Regions from separate parts of the Shewanella sp. 4_MG-2023 genome, predicted to be linked through region 2. Evidence: predicted binding sites of a transcription regulator. Region 2 holds the regulator's gene; each other region holds the start of a gene.
The links. Region 2 encodes LexA, which represses DNA repair genes until DNA is damaged. Its sites were predicted from a motif close to TACTGTATNNNNATACAGTA; they were not measured.
Positions count from the first base shown of each region.

Region 1: the regulator LexA is predicted to act here: its motif matches at 1,556-1,575, upstream of Q4546_RS09640 (LexA family transcriptional regulator).
Region 3: the regulator LexA is predicted to act here: its motif matches at 2,885-2,904, upstream of recN (DNA repair protein RecN).
Region 4: the regulator LexA is predicted to act here: its motif matches at 3,901-3,920, upstream of Q4546_RS02730 (YebG family protein).

Region 1 covers NZ_JAUORL010000014.1:12,787-18,903, reverse strand. Annotated here, with positions in the region: gene Q4546_RS09645 (Y-family DNA polymerase) at 1-1,088, opposite strand, end outside; gene Q4546_RS09640 (LexA family transcriptional regulator) at 1,129-1,536, opposite strand; gene Q4546_RS09635 (hypothetical protein) at 2,017-2,421, shown strand; gene Q4546_RS09630 (RecX family transcriptional regulator) at 2,588-3,400, shown strand; gene Q4546_RS09625 (DUF6435 family protein) at 3,435-3,614, opposite strand; gene Q4546_RS09620 (bile acid:sodium symporter family protein) at 3,896-4,867, shown strand; gene Q4546_RS09615 (DUF4937 domain-containing protein) at 4,903-5,631, shown strand; gene Q4546_RS09610 (hypothetical protein) at 5,683-6,111, opposite strand.
Region 2 covers NZ_JAUORL010000007.1:163,302-169,418, forward strand. Annotated here, with positions in the region: gene ctaD (cytochrome c oxidase subunit I) at 1-983, opposite strand, end outside; gene coxB (cytochrome c oxidase subunit II) at 993-2,609, opposite strand; gene Q4546_RS06040 (cell division inhibitor SulA) at 3,040-3,546, opposite strand; gene lexA (transcriptional repressor LexA) at 3,543-4,160, opposite strand; gene plsB (glycerol-3-phosphate 1-O-acyltransferase PlsB) at 4,539-6,117, shown strand, end outside.
Region 3 covers NZ_JAUORL010000026.1:41,893-48,009, reverse strand. Annotated here, with positions in the region: gene barA (two-component sensor histidine kinase BarA) at 1-925, shown strand, start outside; gene Q4546_RS14305 (YjaG family protein) at 915-1,529, shown strand; gene Q4546_RS14300 (AEC family transporter) at 1,855-2,820, shown strand; gene recN (DNA repair protein RecN) at 2,935-4,593, shown strand; gene Q4546_RS14290 (phosphatidylglycerophosphatase A) at 4,703-5,194, opposite strand; gene thiL (thiamine-phosphate kinase) at 5,194-6,117, opposite strand, start outside.
Region 4 covers NZ_JAUORL010000003.1:175,130-181,246, reverse strand. Annotated here, with positions in the region: gene prc (carboxy terminal-processing peptidase) at 80-2,194, opposite strand; gene proQ (RNA chaperone ProQ) at 2,217-2,846, opposite strand; gene Q4546_RS02735 (GAF domain-containing protein) at 3,113-3,571, opposite strand; gene Q4546_RS02730 (YebG family protein) at 3,596-3,889, opposite strand; gene Q4546_RS02725 (paraquat-inducible protein A) at 4,096-4,725, shown strand; gene Q4546_RS02720 (paraquat-inducible protein A) at 4,715-5,347, shown strand; gene Q4546_RS02715 (MlaD family protein) at 5,334-6,117, shown strand, end outside.

The DNA of each region.
Region 1 (6,117 bases), on a different contig from region 2:
TTTACTGGGGCAAACAAGTCTGTTTGCAAATGTTTGACCGGTGATAAATCTAACAATCCAATCCCGATTTTATAGTAGCGAGTATTGGGGTTATAAAGCTTACGGGCAATTTCTGCTGCGTAACTGATGATTTCACGGTTGTCATTAGTTGGATATGCACAGCGGTAATGATATTTAAAGCCATTAGGCTGTTCATCATAAGGGGAGTTACTGGCAAAGATCAGTATGGTGCTAGCCACAGAGCCTTGCTTTCTGGCTTTGGCTGCCGCGATACCAGCATGCTTACTGAGCGCCTGTAATAATGAGTCTATATCGCTAATACGTTCACCGACACTACGAGTTGAAAAGATCTGCTGTTTATCTGCTCTGGCGCTATCCCAGCCTTTACAAGCCTCGCCATTGAGCTCTCTGACTGTACGCTCGATTTCAATACTAAATTGGCTACGAGCAATGCCTGGTTGTAATTTAGCCAGATCCAGTGCGGTGGTGATCCCCATGGCATGTAATTTGTTACCGATCCGCAAACCGATCCCCCACACATCGGTGACTTTCATTGTCGCTAAAATGGCATTTCTTTGCTCAATGGATTGGATATAACATACCCCGTTATAGCCCTGGAGCTTTTTAGCGGCATGATTGGCCACTTTGGCAAGGGTTAAGGTGGCAGCAATACCGACACACACAGGTAAACGGGTTTCTTTCCATACCGCGCGGCGGATCATAGCGGCATGGCTTAATAAACACGGGATCGCAGGGTAACAATGTTTAAATGACAGAAATGACTCATCAATAGAGTAAATATGTTGCTCAGGTGCAAAGCGGCCAATCACTTCCATCATAGAGTGAGACAAAGAGGCATAAAGCTCATAATTGGAGGAAAGCGCAATCACGCCTGCTTTTTCACAAAAATCGCGCACTTCAAAGTAAGGACCAAATTTACCCACTCCTAATGCTTTTGCCTGGCGGTTAGCCGCCACAATGCAACCATCGTTATTGGACAGCACCACGATAGGACGGCCACGCCACTCTGGGCGAAACACTTGCTCGGCGCTGCAATAAAAAGAGTTGGCATCAACGAGTGCATACATAATTTAACTGTCCGTTAGTCGTTAGTTTAATCCGCTAACATTAGTTATTAACTAATATAGGGCTTTGGCGATGACAACGGATTGAACGGATCACCACGCCTTCAACACTGAAGTTGTCATACTCTTGTATCGTGACACTCTGGTGAAGATCATTTGCCGATAATAATAATCGCCGCTTGATATCAATGAGCTTACAGACAAAGTTGCCGTTATAGTTTGCCACTATCACATCATGGTTTTCGACACTGACATGGCGATCCACAATGAGAATATCCTTATCAAAAATGCCGATTTTCTCCATAGAGTCGCCGCTAGCTTGGCCAATAAAAGTGGCACTGGGATGTTCAATCAATAGCTCATCTAAACTTAATGGCAGTTGCCGATATTCAGCAGCAGGACTTTCAAAACCAGTAATACCGGCACAAGCAAAAATAGGAATAACCTTCATAACAATCGACACCCAACAGCACTGTATGTTTATACAGTATTATAGCTGTCCCCGTAAAATTGGCAATAAATTCCGTAAGGTTGTCGAATAAGTGTGCGAATTGTTGGTTATTTAATCTGTTATGGGTCATTGAGGGAATGCTTTGCTGAGTGAGCTGAACTAAACAGCATTGCTAAGTACTAAATTATGAGCAAGGTAAGCGTGAGTGTTTAAGATTGAGTGGCGACTATTATCGAGCTGCTGTCGAACCATTAGCCGAAAATAACCTAATAAGCATTCTTTAAGGAAAAACGTTAAAAGTTAATTGTTTGTTCAGCTTACGTTTAGCTTACGTAGGTAAAATAGAGGCAAGTTTAAAGCTTATTATCAGTATCAGAATTCAGTATCAGAATTTTATAAAGCGCTAATACTGACGATGAGTTCAAGTGCAAAGTGCTTAATCAGCCAGAAATCAGTTGTTCATCAACGGGAGTAAACATAATGAAAAAAGTATTTATCATTTCAATGTTAGCAATATTATCTTTTGGCGCGAGCGCTAGCCCATCGACTCAAAAGCCCGTTGTCATTCAAATTCAGGATTCATTCACGCAAATCAATAGTGCTTTAAGCTGCTCAATTGTATATGCCCACACTCCGATGACTTCACAGGCCGATTATTATAAAGGAGTAGTCTACGAACGCTATTCAGATCTTGTTGAACAACTCGTGTTATCAGGCCAGTCAGAAGAGGGCGCAAGACAAACAGCGATTGAAAAAATTGTCATGCAAACACAAACCATTGAACAACAAATCAATGATACTAAAAGCGGTGGAAAAACAGAGTTAAAACAACTGCTGCAACAAACGGCTAAAAAGAATGATTGTGTCCACTACGCAAATAATTAAGATGTACGGTCACAATTAAGATGTACGGGCATAGTTAATATTCATAAAGCGATTAATATTTACCACGAATAAAGCAGACATTTTACCGTGGCAAGAACTTCTAGTTCTGAACAGAGTAGTGGTCTGCTAAACTGCCTTTGTCATTTCTAATCAATTAAAATTTTTTATGCAAAGTAAGCCACTTCCTCAAGCCAAAACAATCGAGAATGTATTCAACAGTGCCTATTGGCACCTTGGTCAGCAAGATTTTACTATCAATGAAATTCGCACCAAGCTTGAGCGTAAAACCGATAACCAGCAATGGATTGACACTGTTCTCGCTAGACTCATTGAAAGTGGCTATTTGAAAAATGATTTTGATTTTGCCGTTCGCTATTGCGAACTGGCCTTTAGTCATGAGACGGGTAAAGGCGCTATCAAACGTAAATTACAATTAAGAGGCGTATCAGTTGCTGAAATTGATACCGCAATTGAACAAGTCATGCATGAGCAAAATGTCGATTCATTTGAAATGGCGACAGCGCGATTGCAAAACAAATTTGAACACTTTCATGGCACTAATAAAGAAAAAGTTTATTCACAGATGACCACCAAAGGGTTTTCTCGCGCTGAAATTGATTACGCACTATCACAACACCCTCAAGTTGACACCCTGCGCAGTAAATTAGCCATAAAAGCAGACAAGGCTGACCTGAAGTCTGAAATTATCAAGTTGTATAATAAAGGCAAAGGCAAAACGCTGATCTTGCAAGAATTAAAACAGCGGCTTCTTGATGTCAGTGATTTCGAAGAGCTGATATACCAACTAAGCCTAACAGAAGAGTTAGACTTTTATCTCAGTTGTAAAAGTCAGCTGGCTAAAAAGCGTTATGATTTATCCGACTATAAAGAAAAGTCCAAAGCCTATGCTTACTTATCTCGAAAAGGCTTTGATAGTGATGAAATAAAAGAGGCCATGACTTTAGATGATGATGCATAGCTTCTGTCTATTTAAACTATTTGGAGTTTTAAAGCTACTTACTAGCTTGTCGTTGTGCTAATTCAATCTGTTGCCAAATACTCTCTGCTGCAGAGGAAAGGCTAGCATAACTTTTTATATCCCCCTTTCTTTGTGCCTGCATGGCTTGTTCTTGCGTTAAATCATATTGCTTGCGTAAGTTTTTAATGGGATCTCGTTTGAATATGCCAAACATAGGTGAATCCTGTTAGAAAGAAGATGCATAGTTATACGCCTCAACGAGGAAATAGTTTATAAAAGTGCAATTTTAATGGTCGTAAGTTTATATATTGGCTGTTAAATTAAATTGCTGTTGGTCATGCTTGCTAACAGTGTTTGAGCCCCTAGGTTCGCTTTTCATTCGGCACATCAAAAAGTCGTGAAAAAAATTCAACCTAAGAATCATTGCAGTAAAGAGATTTTTTAATAAGTTTACGTTTTTAAGTTGTTAAGGTTAAATTTTTTGATATGAATATAATGAGTAAATTAAAACAAGAATGGTTTTTAGTCGCTATGGTTGCAGCGATTGCATTGGCTATGGTGTCAGCTGATGTGGGCAAGTCTGGCGGGATATTACAGCTTGATCAAGTAACGGCTATTGGTATTGCCATGGTGTTTTTTTTACATGGGCTTAACCTGTCACCTAAGGCAATAAAAGCGGGCGTTACTAACTGGCGACTACACCTTTATATTCAATCGGCCACTTTTATTGCTTACCCGATCCTATGGCTACTTTTTGGGGATTCACTTTTAGCCTTTATGCCTGCAGCGCTAGCGTTTGGTTTTTGCTATTTATTCGTATTGCCAAGTACCATATCTTCTTCAGTAGCAATGACAAGCGTAGCCAAAGGCAACATACCTGCGGCAATTTTCAATGCATCGCTTTCAAGTATTATAGGCGTTTTTATAACGCCATTATTTATTCAGCTGTTTATGAATCTCGATGGCGCTGAATTAAACCTGATGGATTCGGTGTTTTCTATCGCCAAACTATTATTAATTCCAATGATTGTTGGCCAGCTTTTAAGGCCGTTATTACTGCGCTTTATAGAGAAACATAAATCCGTGATAAACAAAGTAGACAAAATCGTCATCATCTTAATTGTTTACAATGCCTTTTGTGATTCGGTTATTAATGGTATTTGGAGTGAATTTTCAGCTTGGTTACTGCTGTATTGTATTGCCATTTGTACCCTAGTGCTGTTGTTTATGGTGCATGGGATCCAATGGGGCGCTAAGCGATGTCAATTTAATAAGGAAGATGAAATCGCCGCGGTGTTTTGCGGCACTAAAAAAACCTTGGCAGCTGGAGTACCGATGGCGCAGGTTATTTTTGGATCTGATCCCGCATTGGGAATGATTTTGTTACCCATCATGCTGTATCACCCAATACAGATTTTTTATTGTGCACTGTTAGCTAATCGCTATGCAAAGCGATTAGCAAAATAATGTAACTGATTAAATTCAATGCATAAGGATGGGTAATGACAATTTTAAAACTAATTAGCTGCACTGTAGATGATGATAATGTTGCCGCTTTTACAGCAAGCCAATGTGCTTGGCAGCAATTAGAAAATTGTAGCGGATTTTTAGCACAAGCGGGTGGCTGGCGCGCTGATTTAAATAAACTACCTTTGCAAAATTATGCTGCACCGTTGCATGATAAAAACATAAATACCGCCGTGGTTTTCGGGTTTTGGCAGTCAGTTGAAGATGTTACTGCCTTCATGCAAACTACGCACGATCAAATATTTACCACTAATCATCAGGGTAAAACCTACCAAACCTGCCAGGTTAAGTATTTTGAAATGTTGCCAACATCGTCAAACTTAGTTGTGGCTCACCTCAACTCAGAGATTATCAGCATTAGTCATTATGTGGCTGATTTAGCGCAAATGGCGCAACTGCAGCAACTTTACTTTGACAACTACTCATCAAAGGGGTTGATTGATTGCCAGCTTTTAAGGCTTAGTCGCTCACTTAAGTCACAAGCTAGTGCCCAAGAAGATACAAACGTAGAAGCAAAAGTTGAGTTCATGCTGGTTTGCTGGTGGAGCAATCAACAAAAAGTTGTTTTAATGCAAAATAAAATCCAGCCAAAGCAAGAACAACAAGGGCAGTTAACAGCGTTATCTGAACAGGTTATTAAGCTAGAGGCGAAATGGAATGTGCAAGCAAGAGCTATTGAAATAGCTAAGGATATAGCAGACTGATATTCAACAGCCTGCCTAATTTTAATAAAAAGTCACCGGTAAATAAAAAGTCTATTTGTATTCAATAATACGAGCGATATAGCTAAATTTACCAGAGTCATTGCGATAGTTTCGGTACAAATCAACTGAGAATGCCTTTGGTTTATCTTGATCAATTTTTACGGCAATTTTATCACTTAACTTATCTATATTAGATTCATTATAAACATAGAATTTGTTCACTTTTTCAAGCCCAAGCTGTTTAGCTTTGTGGCTTGTGGTATAAATTTCGCTATAAACGTCTTTGACAAATCCTTGATAGGTAACGCGTTCAAAATTAGCATTTTTATCAACAGTGATAAGAATATCAGTTTGCTCATCTAATGTTATTAACTGCTCCATTGCTGAGTCTAATTTATGATGGGCTGCTTCGTTCAATGTCTCTGCAGAAACACCTGCAGATAGTGAAATAAGTAATGCTGCAACCAATGTCTTTTTCATTCTATT
Region 2 (6,117 bases):
TACATGAAGAATAGCTCTGCAAATACTGGCATCCCGGTGGTGAACATGTGATGCGCCCAAACTAGGAAGGACAAAATCGCAATACTTGAGGTGGCGTATACCATGGAGGCATAACCGAAAAGCTTTTTACGGCTAAAGGTGGGAATAATGGCCGAGATAATCCCGAATGAAGGTAAAATCATGATGTAGACTTCGGGGTGGCCAAAGAACCAGAAAATATGCTGGAACATCACAGGGTCGCCGCCGCCAGCAGCATCAAAGAAGCTGGTGGCAAAGTATTTATCAGTCAGTACCATGGTTACTACACCTGCCAATACCGGCATCACTGCTATTAGCAAGAAGGCGGTAATCAGCCAAGTCCAGACGAACAATGGCAGCTTCATCCAAGTCATACCCGGAGCACGCATATTAACAATGGTCACCACCACGTTAATGGCACCCATGATCGAGCTTATGCCCATAATGTGTACTGAGAACACAAATAATGCTGTGCTATCAGGGCTATAGGTTGTTGACAGTGGTGCATAGAAAGTCCAGCCAAAGTTGGGTCCTCCACCTTCCATAAATAGCGAGCTAAGTAGAATCGCAAACGCGAAAGGTAAAATCCAAAAGCTCCAGTTATTCATCCGCGGTAGTGCCATATCTGGCGCACCAATCATCATTGGAATGAGCCAGTTAGCTAAGCCGGTAAAGGCTGGCATGACTGCGCCAAATACCATAATCAAGCCATGGACTGTGGTCATTTGGTTAAAAAAGTTAGGTTCAACTAACTGTAAACCGGGTTGGAATAACTCAGCACGAATGACCATGGCCATTGCGCCGCCGGTTAAAAACATAATGAAACTAAACCACAGATACATTGAACCAATATCTTTATGGTTAGTGGTTAAAACCCAGCGCATAATGCCTTTTGGCGCCCCATGATGATGGTCATCATGGTGATCGTCGTGAGCGGCTGGTGAATCTTGTGTAATTGTGCTCATTTTAATCCCTTACTTTCCGTGACCAACAACATCAGCAGCCTGAACTGCATCGCCAGAGTTATTACCCCAGGCATTTCGCTCATAAGTCACCACTGCAGCAAGCTGTTGTGGCGTAAGTAGCGAGTTAAATGCTTGCATAGCCGTGCCAGGTTTACCATTGATGACAATATTAAGATGATCCGTCACTGGACCGACGATGAGTGGGCTGCCTACTAATGAAGGGAACGCGCCAGGTAAGCCAGTACCAGCAGCTTGGTGACATGCAGCGCAGCTAGTCATATAGACTTGCTCGCCCATGGTCATTAACTCATCCATCGTCAAGTCATCCAATACCACAGCTTTAACTTCTGCTGCTTGTGTTGCCGCTTCAGTCACAGCTTGTGTTGCAGTGTCTTCAAGTTGTTCAGCTGTAGGTAAGCTTGCTGGTAAAGTCACAGGCGTTGACGTGTCTGCGGTAGAAGTGCCTGCACTAGGAGCGTCAGCAGTGGTTGGTGTAGCGCTAGAATTTGTCCCATTGCCACTCACATCAGCCGCTTGCACGGTATCGCCAGAGTCATTACCCCAAGCATTACGCTCATAAGTGACTACTGCAGCAATTTCAGTTGCCGTTAGCTGCTTGGCAAACGCTTGCATCGCAGTGCCAGGCTTACCATTAACGACAATATCGATATGGCCAGACACTGGGCCTTTAATCATTGGACTGCCAATTAGGGAAGGGAAGACGCCAGGTAAACCAGCACCATTAGGTTGGTGGCAAGCCGCGCAGCGACCCATGTAGATTTGTTCGCCTTGGGCCATTAACTCGTCATAGCTAAGGGTTTGGCTCAGTGAGGCTTGTGCAGCGGCTTTAGCATCAGCAGCAAATTGCTTTTGGTCGATTAGCCATTGGTCAAAGTCTGCTTCTGAAACGGCTTCAACAACAATAGGCATAAAGCCATGATCTTTACCGCATAGTTCGGCACATTGGCCTCGATAAGTACCTATTTTATCGATTTTAGTCCAAGCTTCATTGATGAAACCAGGATTTGCATCTTTTTTAACGGCAAATGCTGGTACCCACCAAGAGTGGATAACGTCATCCGAGGTCATTAAAAAACGTACTTTACGATTTATTGGTAAAACCAGCGGCTTATCGACCTCTAAAAGATAGGTGTCGGTTTTATCTGCGGTGCCAGTAATTTGGTCTGCTGGGGTAGATAATAAACTGAAAAACTCGACATCTTCATTGAAATAGCTGTAATGCCATTTCCATTGAGAGCCCGTCACTTTGACTGTCAGTTCAGCATCGCTGGGATCTTCCATAGCAATCAGCGTTTTTGTTGCTGGGATTGCCATGCCAATTAGGATTAGAAATGGCAATACTGTCCAAGCTATTTCAACCTTGGTACTGTCATGAAAGTCGGCTGCAACTGCACCCTTAGATTTTCTGTGATAGATCATGGAATAAATCATGATCCCAAAGACCACGACACCAATGGCGCAACAGATATACAAAATAATCATATGCAGGTCGTAAACCTGGCCACTGATCTCTGTTACACCTTGAGTCATGTTTAAGGGCATCTCTGCCGCTGTGAGTGGGGTTGCAAGCAACGCCACCATTAATCCGTACAACAATCGCTTCACAAGACTACTCCTCTGCTAATTGCGAATTGCAATTACAAAGAAAAGCCACACAGTAATACTCTGCTCTATGCAAACTTTTCATACCCGAAAAAGTTTGATCATTTCAAAGTACACGGTGGCTTTGAGCTTGAAAACTCAATTATGTTATTACGTTACGGTGCCACACTTGTACCTAATACTGAACTTATCAATTATATTTGACGCTTTACATTCAAGGCTTTCTATACCGCACGGTACCAGCTCAATCTTTTAATAGCGTTTGTATCTTTTTGACATTTATTCTCGGCAGTACGATAAATTGTTACTACCTTGTTAACTACATTACTTGGAGATTAAATATTGATCAAGATCACTTTATCATCTAATTTGCTGAAAAAAGTGCAAAAAAAAGCCCCTCAGCGTAGTGAAGGGCTTTTTTAGTCATATTTTACTAGTGAAACGAGGTAAGGTTTACCCGAGTCTGTACTGCTAAAGTTTGCGTTAATGGGTCGCCTTCAGGTAAGTGAGTATTTACATCTTCAATGATAAGCCCTTGGGCTAAGGCATTTTTGGCAACCAATTGAATGCGGCGATTGTCGCGGGCATCTAATGGTGGTGTCCAAGTAATTACTGCACTTGAAGTACCGTTAGTGAGCGCTTTTTCCATCGCCCACAGGGTTTCGACTTCATCTTTGGTGTGAACTAACAATACTCTGTCCATACGAACATTGGCATTAGCAAGAATTTGCTTATAACCGATATGCGGCGGATTAATCAGTACAATCCAACGGCCTTGCTGACTTAAAATGGCTAACTGACTGCATAATTGAGTCAATTCAGTTAAGCCTTGGTTTTGGGTGCGCTTGGTTTCAATCCCTTGTTTAGTGGGTAAGGGATCAGATGCCATATCTACCCATAATCCAGGGTGACGCGGTGCATTGCCTATTAATGTGTTCATAACCAACCTCCATTACGAATAACGCCAACAGCAAGCCCTTCAATCGTTAGGTTTTGGCAACTTAAATCAACTTTAATCGGCTCATACTCTGCATTTTCAGCATGTAAATAAATAATATTGCCTTTCTTTTCAAATCTTTTCACGGTTACATCGTCTTCAAGACGTGCCACTACAACTTGACCATTGGTGGCAGTTTGCATTTTATGCACTGCTAATAAGTCGCCCTCTAAAATACCAATGTCTTTCATACTGTCGCCACGAACGCGTAGTAAGAAATTAGCATTGGGCTTAAACATTTCTGGGTCAACTTGGAAATACTGTTCAACATGCTCTTGAGCAAGGATAGGTTCACCTGCAGCAACTTGGCCGATAAGTGGTAAGCCTGCTTCAACTTCCTCCTCCACCTGCACCATGCGGATCCCGCGAGAGGTACCAGGAATAATTTCAATACAGCCTTTTTTTGCCAGTGCTTTTAAGTGTTCTTCAGCGGCATTGGCGCTTTTGAAGCCTAATCGAGTTGCAATTTCTGCACGAGTTGGCGGCATACCTGTTTCGGCGATATTACATTTAATTAGCTCTAATATTTCAGCTTGGCGTGGCGTTAAAGGTCTCATATTGATTCCTGTTTTTTTATACAGTGACTGTCATTATATACAGTATCGGTGGTCGCGCAAGTATTAACCAAATTAATTTAACTATTATCATCTAATTCTTGTTGGCTATATATGGGGGCACGGTTAAGTATATGTAATTTAATTATTTAGTTAATGAAGGTAAGTCAGCTTTTTAAACCGATGAAATTGGCTATTTCTCACATCGTTTGTTTAAACAGTATATTTATACAGTAGTGTTGATTGAAAATAGGTTGGTTGTTATTCGGATATGGCTATTTTTACTGAACAAATATTCTCTGTATAGACCCTTGTTAGTGAAACTGAACCATTATCTGGTATTCTATGGCCAATTAATTGATGTTGAATATGCGAACACTCATGTTAAAACCTGACTCAATCATAGCAAAATCATTACGTTGGATTCAAAAACTGATGGTGCACACGGTTGTTGTGCCTGAAGATCCCTTTGCCGATCTGAACTTAGACCCAGATAAACCAGTGGTCTATGTGATGAAGACAGAATCACTCAGTGATATTGCGGCATTAAATGAAGTGACCGCCAAATATGGCTTACCGAGCCCTTATGAGCGACTAGACGTTGATGGCTTAAATACCCCTAGAATTGTGTGTATTGAAGGTCGTAAGCCTCTATTTGGCAAGCGTTTAAGTGGCGAAAAATTTGTTGATAACTTCACCAGCTTATTAGCCTTACATAAAAAAAATGATCAACTTGATATTCAATTGGTGCCAGTGAGTCTGTATTGGGGACGTATCCCTGGTAAAGAAGATGACACCATGACCGCAGCCGTATTTGAGCGTGAAAACCCGACCTGGTTACGTAAATGGTTGATGATTTTGTTCTTAGGTCGCCATAGCTTTATTCAATTCTCAAATGCTATGTCGCTACGTTATATGGCTGATGAACACGGCACTGATGTCAGTATTGCGCATAAACTTATCCGTGTGGCGCGAGTGCACTTTAGACGCCAACGTAAAGTGATGACAGGCCCACAACTGCCAAATCGTCAGGCAATGTTCAACTCATTATTAAAGTCTGATGCCATTGCTCAAGCGATAAAAGAAGAAGCGCTTAATAAAAAAATTCCTGAAGACAAAGCCCGCGAAAAAGCGATTCAGTATTTAGATGAAATTGCAGCGGATTATTCAGACAGCTTAGTGCGTATTGCTGAGCGCTTTCTTACTTGGTTGTGGAATAAGTTATACAGCGGTATTAGCATTAAAAGCGCTGAAAAAGTGCGTAAGCTGCATCATGATGGTCATGAAATTGTCTATGTGCCTTGCCATCGTAGCCACATGGATTACCTACTGCTGTCGTATATTTTGTATTACCAAGGCATGGTGCCGCCGCATATTGCCGCCGGTATTAATTTAAACTTTTGGCCAGCAGGCCCTATGTTCCGCCGTGGTGGTGCTTTCTTTATTCGTCGTAGCTTTAACGGTAATAAACTTTATACCGCAGTGTTTCGTGAGTATTTAGATCAGTTATTTGCTAAAGGCTATTCGGTTGAATACTTCACCGAAGGTGGTCGTTCTCGTACCGGTCGTTTATTAGCGCCTAAGACCGGCATGTTAGCGATGACAGTTAACTGTGTACTGCGGGGCATTGAACGCCCAGTAACCTTAGTGCCAGTTTATCTTGGTTATGATCATGTGATGGAAGTGTCCACCTATCATAAAGAGTTAAGCGGTAAGAAAAAGCAAAAAGAATCAGTGTGGCAGGTCTTTGGTGCGCTGCGTAAATTAGGCAACTTTGGCCAAGGTTACGTTAACTTTGGCGAGCCAATCAATGTGCAGCAATTTTTAAATCAACAATCGCCAAATTGGCGTGAAGAAATTGCTCAAGATCCGGATCAAAAGCCATCATGGTTAACGCCAGCAGTAAATGTATTGGCCAATAAAGTGATGACTAACATCAATGGCGCCGCCGCAGCGAGTT
Region 3 (6,117 bases), on a different contig from region 2:
TCATGATTGCATCGAGCAGCAAAAAATATTAAACCAAGCATTGAGGCCTAATAGCGATATTTTACTCAGTATGCCAGTGAGTGACTACGAGTTGGCTAACCACTTAATTCATCCACCCACTCAAACAGCGCTATTAACCGAGTCACTACCCGCGACTGTGTATGAGCGCAAGAATTTGAGCGTACTTGCTGTTGATGACAACCTTGCTAACTTAAAGCTAATCGATACCCTACTGAAAGAGTTGGTGGTTAATGTCATCTCTGTCAATAACGGTGATGAAGCCGTGAGCTATGCCCAAAAACAAGCCTTCGATGTTATCTTTATGGACATTCAAATGCCCGGCACTGATGGGGTTACAGCAACCAAACTTATCCGCCAAGACTCACTTAACCGCAATACACCTATTATTGCGGTAACAGCCCACGCTATCGCTGAAGAGCGAGAATTAATTTTAGGTAGCGGCATGGACGGTTATCTACCAAAACCCATTGATGAAGCGGCATTAAAAGGGGTGATTGATCGCTGGATAAATAAACCCAAATTTACCCACTTTGATATGCATACCCTTAATTGGGAGCTGTGCTTAGCACAAACCAATCAAAAACCGGATTTAGCATTAGAGATGCTGCAAATGTTGGTGGACTCACTGCCTGAAAGTGTCAGCGACATAGAAACGGCATTAAAAAGCAGCAATAGTTCGCTTATGCTGCAAACCGTGCATAAACTTCATGGAGCGAGTTGTTATTGTGGGGTGCCCAACACCCAAAAACTTTGCCAAGAATTAGAGTCTGCGTTAAAGCACAAAACCAACATCGAAGACTTAGAACCTGAAATACTTGAGTTACTTGACGAGCTAACTAAGGTAGAATCAGCAGCAAATCAAGTGATATCACAGTTATCAGCGGATGTTCCCTATGAGCAATAAACCCGGTTTTTTTAAGCGTTTAAAAGCGCTGTCATTACCTCAAAAGCAACTTTTTGCGACCGCGCTATGTCAGCGCATGCTGCCCAATTACGCCCTTTTCTCCGAAGTGTGTGAGTTTGGCGAGCCTAAAGTATTAAGCACAGTATTGGATTTACTTTGGCAATCACAATACGATAAAAAGCTTAAGTTTAATTACGATATTCACTTACAGCGTTTAGATGAAAATACCCCTGAGCCTGCAGATTTTGAAGCCTACGGTGTTTATCCTGCAATGGATGCTGCTGTAGCGTTATCGACTTTACTCGGTGGCATACAAGCTAAAATCGAAGAAGATATTACCAACGTCAGTAAATTATCATCAAGTACAGTGGCCAACTATATTGAAGCCATTAGCATTGAAGAACTTGAAGACGTCATGAATGAAGATGTTGTAGAAGAGTTCGTATTTAACCATCCTGTAATGCAAGAAGAGAAGCACTTACAAGGAATGTTATTAGATGTGATTGAAGAAACAACAAAAATCACACCTGAATTCATTAAGGAATTACGCAAAGAAATCATTGATGCTGGCGTGTCTAATATCGGCATCAGTCTGCAGCAATGATACTTTTAAAGTAGCAATAGCACTCTTTAAGTAGCAATAGCACTCTTTAATAAGGGCCTGTCATCATGCCCTTATTAAAGATACCGCTAACAGATAGCTTTATACTCTAATGCCAACCTGATGGGCAACATTTACATCCTCCTTGTCGTATCAGATCTATGCAGTTTTTCTTATCTTAGTTTAATTTAAAAACTTAACTTATTTGAATAGCTTAGATTCATCTCATACCTTACCTTTATCTAATATCTTATTGGCGCCATTAAAGTAAGATATCCAACGCCCACATTATTGATATGGCATTCAAGGCCCTAAAAAGGAATCAAGCTTGCCTAGTATCCTAACCCCACTTATCGCTGTTTTTGGCATCATGGTTATTGGCTTTAGTGTCCAGAAACTTAAATTACTCCCCCAAGATAGTGACTCGGCGCTAAATAAATACGTCTACTATATCGCCTTCCCTGCTATTTTATTTATTGCACTGGCCGAAACTGACATTAACGATATTCTGCAATGGGGATTTATATTCGCCTTTGGCCTCGCTATGGCGGGCACATATTGTATTACAGTGATCATCTCAAGCCTTGCAGACAATAAACAGCCCGCGCTAGCTGCAATTAGAGGCCTAAACACCAGTTTTGGTAATACCGCCTTTATTGGGATCCCTTTAATGATGAACTTGTATCCTGATAACAATCAAGCCATCGCCACCGCAGCCATTGCCAGTCTACTGTCCATTATCATGTTCGCATTTGCACTGGTGAGCATGGAACTTGCGGTGAATAAAACCCAACAACGTCATCCTATTATGATTATGCTCAACGCATTAATCACCAACCCCATCGTTATTGGTTGCGCCCTAGGGGTATTGGTATCAGCGCTCAAAATAAACCTACCTGACAGTATCAGCATGATGTTTCGGTTAATCGGAAACACCTCTAGCCCCTGCGCCTTATTTGCCATTGGCATGGTGTTAGCTAAAGCCATGCATCGCGGCGCAAAAGCTGGGCCTAAAAAACATAATATCGCCCTTGAAATGAGCTTGCTGAATAGTTTAAAACTCATTGTCCAGCCGTTACTTGCCTATGTTTTATTAAGCTATTTTAAGGTGGAGTCTGAGCTAGTTTTTATGGGCGTCATTCTGGCGGCACTGCCGACAGCAGCAAGTGTTTACTTACTGGCACAGCGTTACCAAATCTATGCCTTATCAAGTGCCAAGTGCATATTGATCAGCACTACAGCCACCTTTATTAGTTTGCCCATTATTGAAAAAATCTTAAGCGCCTTGGTTTAATCCTCGTATAAAAAATCAGCACCATTTTTTTATACAGCACTTTACTGTATATAAAAACAGTGTAAACTGTATGCAGATACAGTGGTTTGATGGTTATTCACACAAGGATTGATTATGCTGTGCCAATTAAGCATTAATAATTTCGCAATTGTACGTTTTCTAGAACTCGACTTTAAAGCTGGCATGACCAGCATTACTGGTGAGACCGGTGCTGGTAAATCCATTGCTATTGATGCCCTGGGCTTATGCCTTGGTAATCGCTCAGATGCCAATAGCGTTAGACCAGGTGCAACCAAAGCCGAAGTGAGTGCCCGCTTTAGCTTAGATGATGTGCCATTTGCTAAGCGCTGGCTAGAGGACAATGACCTTGATGTCGAAGACGAATGTATCTTAAGAAGAACAATTAATGCCGATGGCCGCTCACGTGCCTATATAAATGGTAATCCAGTTCCGTTAGGCCAGCTTAAATCTCTAGGGCAATTATTTGTCGGTATTCACGGCCAACACGCGCATCATGCAATGTTAAAAAGCGAGCATCAACTGACCCTTCTTGATAGCTACGCCAACCATAAATTATTGCTTGATGGGGTAAGCAAAAGCTATCAACGCTGTAAGTTAATCGAAAATGAACTGAAACAATTACAACAAAATCAGCAAGAGCGTATAGCCAGAAAACAGCTAGTGCAATATCAAGTTGAAGAGCTTGATGAGTTTGATCTTAAAGCCGGTGAATTTATTGAGATTGAGCAAGAGCATAAACGCCTTGCTAACGGCACAGAGTTAATTGATACCTGCCAATCCAGCCTGCAATTACTGTGTGATGACGATGAAGCCAATATTGAATCCTTACTTAATCGGGTCGTGGGCTTAGCTGAGAACCTAACTGAGTTTGACCCACAGCTAAGTAATATTGCTCAAATGCTCAATGAAGCGTTAATTCAAGTGCAGGAAAGCAGCAGCGAAGTTCAGGACTATTTAAGCCGAATAGAACTCGATCCTGAACACTTTGCTTACCTTGAGCAGCGCATTTCAAAGGCGATGCAATTATCAAGAAAACACCATGTGAGCTCTGAGCAACTGTTTGAGCATCACCAAGCTTTAAAAGCTGAACTTAGCGAGCTCAATAACGATGCCACAAGGCTTGATGAAATTCAGCAGCAAGTAGATGAAAGCAAAAAAGCTTACGTAATTAGCGCCCAAAAACTCAGCCATAGCCGTAACCGCTATGCCAAAGAGCTTAATAAGTTAGTCACCCAATCGATTCAAGAGCTGAATATGCCCAAAGGCAGATTCTGCATTGAGGTGAACTTTAACCCAGAACTACAATCAGTTTCTGGTTGTGATCAAGTTGAATTCTTGGTTACCACCAACCCCGGTCAACCGATGCAGCCCATTGCCAAAGTAGCTTCTGGTGGCGAATTGTCACGTATTGGGCTTGGTATTCAGGTTATCACCGCTAAAAAGGTATCAACACCAACCTTGATATTCGATGAAGTGGATGTAGGTATTTCAGGACCTACTGCAGCAGTTGTGGGAAGAATGCTACGCAGCTTAGGTCAATCAACTCAGGTGCTCTGTGTGACGCATTTACCGCAAGTTGCAGGTAATGGTCACCAACATATGCTAGTGAATAAATTCACCAAAAGTGGCGGCACTGAGACGAATATGAAGTCATTGGATAAACAAGAGCGAGTCAATGAGCTAGCAAGACTACTCGCGGGTGATGTGATAACTGAAAATACCTTAGCGAATGCTAGAGAGCTATTGCAATAATCTTGCAGCTTTAAGCATCATCCATTAATCATCGCCCATTAAAAAGCCCACTATGAAGTGGGCTTAACGTTTAATGGGATTAGCTTTAAAGAGATTAAAGTATCATTGGTTAAATATAATAAGCCAACAACTGTAAACAAATTAACGAGAAAATCCCCGCTAATACATCATCAATCATGATCCCAAAACCGCCATGCACTTTAGCGTCGAGCCAACGAATTGGCCACGGTTTTAAAATATCGAAAAAACGAAATAACGCAAAACCAACCACTAACCAAATTACCCCAGCAGGGGCGGCAATCATGGTGATCATTAAGCCTGCGACTTCATCCCACACAATTGCGCCATGATCATGAACGCCCATATCTTTAGCGGCTTTATCACAAATATAAATACCAACAAGGCAGCTAATTAGCGTGATAAAAATAAAAGCCGATAGGCTTAAAAAGCTCATCAAGTACACAATCGGCACTGCGGCAAGGGTACCAAAGGTGCCCGGGGCTTTGGCGGCTAAACCACTGCCAAAACCTAAAGCTAAAAAGTGTACAGGGTTTGTTAAGGTTAATTTCTTAACGGCTGGATCGGTTGAAATAAACTTCATTAGAAATGCTCAAAACTATTTTTTTCTAGCTCAAAAGGTTTGCCATCAGCCACTAAGCGTAACTTTTCGCCGGCACAAATTTGACCTACTTTAATAAATTTAACCCCAGCGTGGATCAGTGCAATATCCAAAGCGCCACGTTGAGATTCTGGTACAGTAAACATCAACTCATAATCTTCGCCACCAGTTAACGCATAACTAGTTGCTTCATTAGGGCTCAATGATGCTTGTAATGATTCCGATAGCGGTAATTCATTCACATCAATAATCGCACCCACATTAGATGCCTTTAAAACGTGCTGAATATCAGAAAATAAACCGTCAGATAAATCAATGGCACTGGTTGCTAAAGAGCGTAGCGCTTGACCCGCTAGTATTCTAGGCGTTGGATGATAGTGACGGTTAATTAAAAATTCTTTATGTTGATGTGCGACTTCTTTTTTGCCCAACAGGATATCAAGCCCAAGGGCAGAGTCACCCAAAGTGCCAGTAACATACACCCAGTCACCAATTTTCGCGCCACTACGGGTTAATGCTTTACCGGTTGGCACTTGACCATGAATAGTAATATTGATGCAGCGAGGCCCGCGGGTGGTATCACCACCGATCAGACTAACACTGTAATATTCAGCCGCTTCAAATAGCCCTTGGCTAAATTGCGCTAACCACTCATTATCAACATCTGGCAAGGTTAGCGCTAACGTCATCCACGCCGGATCTGCGCCCATGGCAGCAAGATCGGATAAATTTACCGCTACAGATTTATAGCCAAGCTCATAAGCTGGCATTGTCGGTAAAAAATGGACATTCTCGACTAGGGTGTCGCAAGATATGGCAATAGATGTGTTTTCCGCCGGTTGGACTAATGCACAGTCATCGCCAATGCCTAAATGCACATCTCGACGTTGCTGACCTTTATCACG
Region 4 (6,117 bases), on a different contig from region 2:
TAACACTGCTCTTGTTAGAGCTAAAATTCACTTAATAAAAAACGCGCTTAGAGCGCGTTTTTTTGGCACGAAATAAAGTTTACTTCACTGCGAGTTTCTTTGCATCAACCATATCTAAGGTGATTAATGCTGTTTCGTCTAAGAAAGCATCTGGCACAACTAACTCGTCTTCAGTTTCTTCGTCAGCCTCATTTGCTTGTGCCACTTCAGTTGCCTCAATGCTAGTATCTGCACCGTCTTCGATTTCTTCATCGTCATCTAAAGAGGCTAATGGTTCTAAACCATTTTTAACACGGCGTTCATTGGTTCTATCAAGTAAGCGCTTATCATCATCTTCACGGGAAGCGATTCGCTCACTTTCAACTAATGAAATGGTTTTATCATCATGATGCTTCTTAAATTCAGCGATATCTTCAAAGATATAGCCAAATTCAACGTCTGCTTTAATACGTTGCTGATGCTTTTCATCAAGCTTAGTAATTAGCTCTGGCTTGATATTGCCTAAGGTGCCGTATTGCGCGACAGGCACCTTGTCCCATGGCAGTGCATTCTTCTCTTCAGATTCACCATATTCACCCGGCTCTAATGCACTTGGGAACATAATATCTGGCGTCACACCTTTAAGTTGGGTACTGCCACCATTTATGCGATAAAACTTAGCAATGGTGTATTGCACGTGACCAATTGGTTTGTCGTACATGTCATAAATTCTGCCAAGGCTTTTGTGCTGCTGCACTGTACCTTTACCAAAACTAGCTTCACCAACAATTAAGGCTCTATCGTAATCTTGCAATGCCGCTGCAAAAATTTCAGACGCTGATGCACTATAACGATCAACCATGACAGTTAATGGGCCATCATATGCGCTCTTGCCATCATTATCGCGGTTTTGAGTAACTCGGCCGTTGGCATCACGAATCTGAACCACTGGGCCCATATCAATAAACAAACCGGTTAATAATGTGGCTTCTGTTAAGGCTCCGCCGCCATTGCGACGTAAATCAATGATAACGCCTTCAACGTTTTGCTCTTTTAATTTAACCAATTCTTTTTCTACATCAACTGACAAGTTCATGTAAAAACCAGGAATTTGAATCACACCGACTTTACGGTTGGCATAGTCGCCTTCTGTTGGCTCAATCACTTTTGATGTTGCTGCGCGATCTTCTAAACGAATTTTGTCGCGGATAATGGTCACTTCAAATGCTTTTGCATTGGCGCCACCTTTTTTAGGTAAAATTTGTAAGTTAACTTCACTGCCTTTTGGGCCTTTAATTAACTCTACAACATCGTCTAATCGCCAACCGATAACATCAACAATTTCACCGTCTTTTTGGCCTACGCCAATAATTTTATCTTCAGGTGATAATTTTTCACTGGTAGCAGCGGGGCCACCAGCAACTAAACTTTTAATAATAGTATAGTCATCATCCATTTGCAGTACAGCGCCAATACCTTCAAGGCTTAAGTTCATTTCCATTTGGAAACGTTCTGCATTACGAGGAGACAAGTAACTGGTATGAGGCTCTACCGTGCGAGCAAAGGCATTCATCACACCTTGGAATACATCCTCGCTTTGTGTTTGACTTAAACGCTTGATGGCATTGTTATAGCGCTTGCCTAATACTTCGACGGTTTCTTTCCAATCTTTACCAGCAAGTTTTAGATTCAGTGCGTCATATTTAACTCGTTGACGCCATAGCTCATTGAGCTCAGCTTCATCTTTTGGCCAAGCAGCTTCTTCACGATCAAACTCGTAAGCATCGCCGGCTTCGGTAAAGTCGAATTCTTTATCAAGTAAAGTAAGCGCATAAGCAAAACGTTCATAACGACGTTTTTGCACTAAGGAGTACATATCAAAGGCGGGTTCGATATTGCCAGATTTGACCATATCGTCAAACGAATGCTGATACTGTTTAAAAGTATCAACATCAGCTTGAGTTAGAACATTGCGACGAAAATCAAGTTGTTGCAAATATCTTTCGTAAATCAACTCAGAAAAAGCATCATCAAGTTCAAAGCGATGATAGTGAGAACGAGTAAATAAATTCGTTACCCTTTTACTTGCAACCTTGTGTTGAGGCTCTTGCTCAAGTTTAGGTAACTCGTTGATTTGAATCGTTGGTGTTATTGCCCAAGCCGAAAAACCGACAAATAAAGTGGCAATCGACGCAGCCAAAGTGAGTTTTCGCATCAACAAGTTACTCCTTAAATGATCACGATAATAAAATATGCTCTGCACGAACTTTTACGATTAATCCAGTATCTAGCTGTACATGGATATCTTCTTTCTTGATGTCAGTGATAACACCAGGTACAGGGTTTTGCCCTAACTTGACACTAACACGTTGTTTTTGTTTAAGCTCGTCAAATTTAGCAGCAACATAATTAATTTTAGGCGCTGCAGGTTTTGCAGGCTTAGCTGGACGGTCTTTTTTAACCGGCGCTTTAGCTGCAGGTTTTCTTGCTGGCTTTTTAGGGGCCGCTTTAGCCGCTACAGCTTGACGCTTAGCTTTGGCTTTTTCTTGACCTTCTTTCAACGTTTGTTGAGCGTGGTCAATATGTTCTTGCTCCAATTCGCCACAATCTTGACCGTCAAGATCGATACGTTGAACACCCGCTTTAACGCCTTTCAAGTAGCGCCAGCTGCTTGTATAACGTCTAAGTGCTACACGTAATTGTGTTTTACTTACTTTAGAATCATCAGCCAACCTAGCAGCTAAATCTTGAAACAACCCAATTTTTAATGGCTTAGTTTCACCTTCTGCAATAAAGCATAAAGGAAATGTTTCATATAAATACGCTAAAACTGCGTTGGTGTCGGTCAACTTGTCTGTTGATTCCATTTTTACTTCCACGTTATAAAAGGGACTGAGTCTCAGCTTTCTTTGCGAGTACAGTCGTTTATCTTTCGTTAAACAGATCTTGCTTAACGTTCAAATTAGCACTTCTTATTCGATTGCTAAAGCAATTGAAACATGCTTTAACAAATTAACTCACTTAGCTGTAATTTTACAGTAAATAAATTTTATCCATAGCAATGCGCGCTGTTCGGTATTATAAAGCTCATGGCAGCGATTGCGACCCGCAATTTGCTATATTTGGTCGCTAATTAAGCAAATAGGCAAGATTCAAAGCTTTTTACTAGCATTTCTAAGCCTTTTCTATCGTCTGTATCAAAACGATTCAATGATGGGCTATCAATATCTAATACCGCAACTACGTCATTGCCTTGGCGAACAGGGACTACAATTTCAGAATTACTGGCAGCATCACAGGCAATATGTCCTGCAAATTGATGCACATCTGCCACTAATTGTGTTTCATCATTTGCCGCTGCTGTGCCGCATACACCTTTACCGATCACAATACGTGTACAAGCAACTTTTCCTTGAAACGGACCAAGAACGAGTTGTTCTTCACGCTTAATATAGAAGCCAACCCAATTTATATCATCTAAGTTGTCATTTAATAACGCTGAAAAGTTTGCCATTCCTGCAATAAGGTCGTCTTCACCGGTCATTAATGCCAGTACTTGGCGGTTTAATGTGTCATAAAACTCAGCTTTCATTTTCCATCCTAAGTGAGGTTTTTATTATTCTGCAGCCGCTTTTTTAGTGGCTTTTTTGTTTGCTGTTTTGGGTGTACCCGTTTTAGGCTTTACGATCCCTTTTAATAAATTTGCAAGTTCATCCTTGTTAGATGCAAGATAAAAAGCAAGTTTTTCGACACTATTTTCCTCTATTTCCAGCTCAGCGCCAGAAATAAAAGGCACTAAGTTATCCGCAATGTCGAGCATTTTGTCGTAGGCGTCAGCTTCTTTCTTAGATGTAAACGTCATCTTCTCAACCCCTTCTCTTACCACGACAAACTTTGTTATTACAGCCATGATTAACCTCTTACTGTTTTTATATACAGTGCATAGAGTGTCATAGAACTAACTTCTGATGCAAGTATTCTGATTATTCTGGTATTATTAGGTTTTATTGTAACTTGATAAATAATATTTCCACTGTGTTTTTAATCAAAACAAAGCGTTTTTTATTATTTTATTGCTCATTAATATTTCACTACATGGACGGTTTTCCTTTATCTATGCCGAAAAGTCTTGACCCGAACACCATTATATTATGCCGCTCCTGTGACTTAGCCGTTCAAAAGCGCGCCTTACCGTCTAATGTTCGCGCGTTATGCCCTCGCTGTCATACGGCACTTTATGACGTTCCTTACTGCTCAATCAATGGCATGCTTGCCTTGTGTATCGCGGCATTATTATTTTATATTCCGGCTAACTTTTTACCCATCATAGAAATCAACTTTTTAGGCAGTGTGCGAACAACAACAGTTTTTGAAACGGCTGTGACGGTGTGGCTGCAAGGTTATTGGATAGTTGGCATCGCTGTGATGGCGGCAGCGGTCATTGCCCCGGGATTATTAATTTTATCGATTTTATTACAAGTCACCATAGTTAAACTTAAATTGCACTCCTGTTTTTGGCAAAAGACATATCGCGCACTGCTTAAAAACCATGCGACCTTATCGCAACTTACTATGCTTGAAATTTACGTCATTTCATTTTTAGTAGCTGCGTTTAACTTGTCTGACTTCTCAGATATTTATTTAGGCATGGGCACCTTCTGTTTTTGTATGCTGTTTTTAGTTATCTTATTTTTACAACGGGAATATAATTTAGAACATATGTGGGGAATGGCTTATGAGCGCTAACACTCCTGCGCGGCAAGGAATACAAATCGGTTTTTGTTTATGCACTGTTTGTCGAAAAATCAATAACATCAGTCGTGACCGTTGTAGTCGCTGTGATTCTAAAATCCAAACACGTAATCATGCCAGTTTACAGCAAAGTTGGGCGTTATTGATTACCGCAGCCATTTTGCTGATCCCAGCTAATATCTACCCAATCACTGTGCTCACCAATCAGGGCAAAGTCACCTATGACACCATATTTACTGGTATTGTGCATTTGGTTCACTCTGACATGATCCCTATTGCCATTATTGTCTTTACTGCCAGTATATTGGTGCCTTGGCTAAAAATTATAGGCTTAGCGATTTACTTAATCGCTATTAGCTTTAATCTGCCAGTTTCTAAAAAGAAACTCATGATAGGCTTTCATATTATTGAATGGATTGGCAGATGGTCGATGCTGGATTTATTTGTTATTGCGTTAACTGTCGCCGTCGTTAATATGGGGCAATTACTTGATGCTAAACCCGCACCTGCAGCAACCGCATTTGCGTTAGTCATTTTACTGACTCAGTTAGCAGCAAAGGTATTAGATACTCGTTTACTTTGGGATCGCTTGGAAAAAAACAATGACACAAATTGAATCACCAAAAGTTGTTAAAAAGAAATTATTCTCGCCGATTTGGTTATTACCGATTGTTGCCTTGGCCCTTGGCGCTTGGCTTGGTGTAAAAAGCATCAAAGAATCAGGTATCGAGATTATTGTGCACTTCCCTAATGCCGTTGGTATCGATATCGGTAAAACCTTAGTCAAATACCAAGGTTTGACCGTTGGTAAGGTGACAGATATCAGTATCGACAATGAATTGTCTGGCGTTAATGTCAAAATTATTATGGATTATCGCTCTGAACCATTTCTCAATAAAAATTCCAAGTTCTGGTTGGTCACGCCTAAAGCCAGTATCACTGGTATTGAAGGTTTAGATACCTTGTTTTCAGGCAATTATATTGCCGTTCAACCCGGTGATGGCAGCTCAGCATCTGAATTTGTCGCCTTAAAAGATGCGCCAACTATGCTTCCTGATACTAATGGGGTGCTTATTACGCTGACCACCTCAAAATTAGGCTCACTGGATATCGGCTCAATGGTGTTTTACCGTCAAATACCTGTAGGGAAAGTTGTAAACTATCGCTTAATTGACAGCGATACCATTAATATCAGCACGTTTATCGAGCAACAGTACGCCCATTTAGTGACACAAGAGTCCCAGTTCTGGAACGTGTCAGGTCTAAAAATTGATGCGTCTATGTCGGGCATTAAAGTCAATACCGAAAGCTTGGCATCGCTGCTCGCTGGCGGAATTAGTTTTAATTCAGTCGCTAATTCTGCCGCGGCGCAAAATGGTGACAACT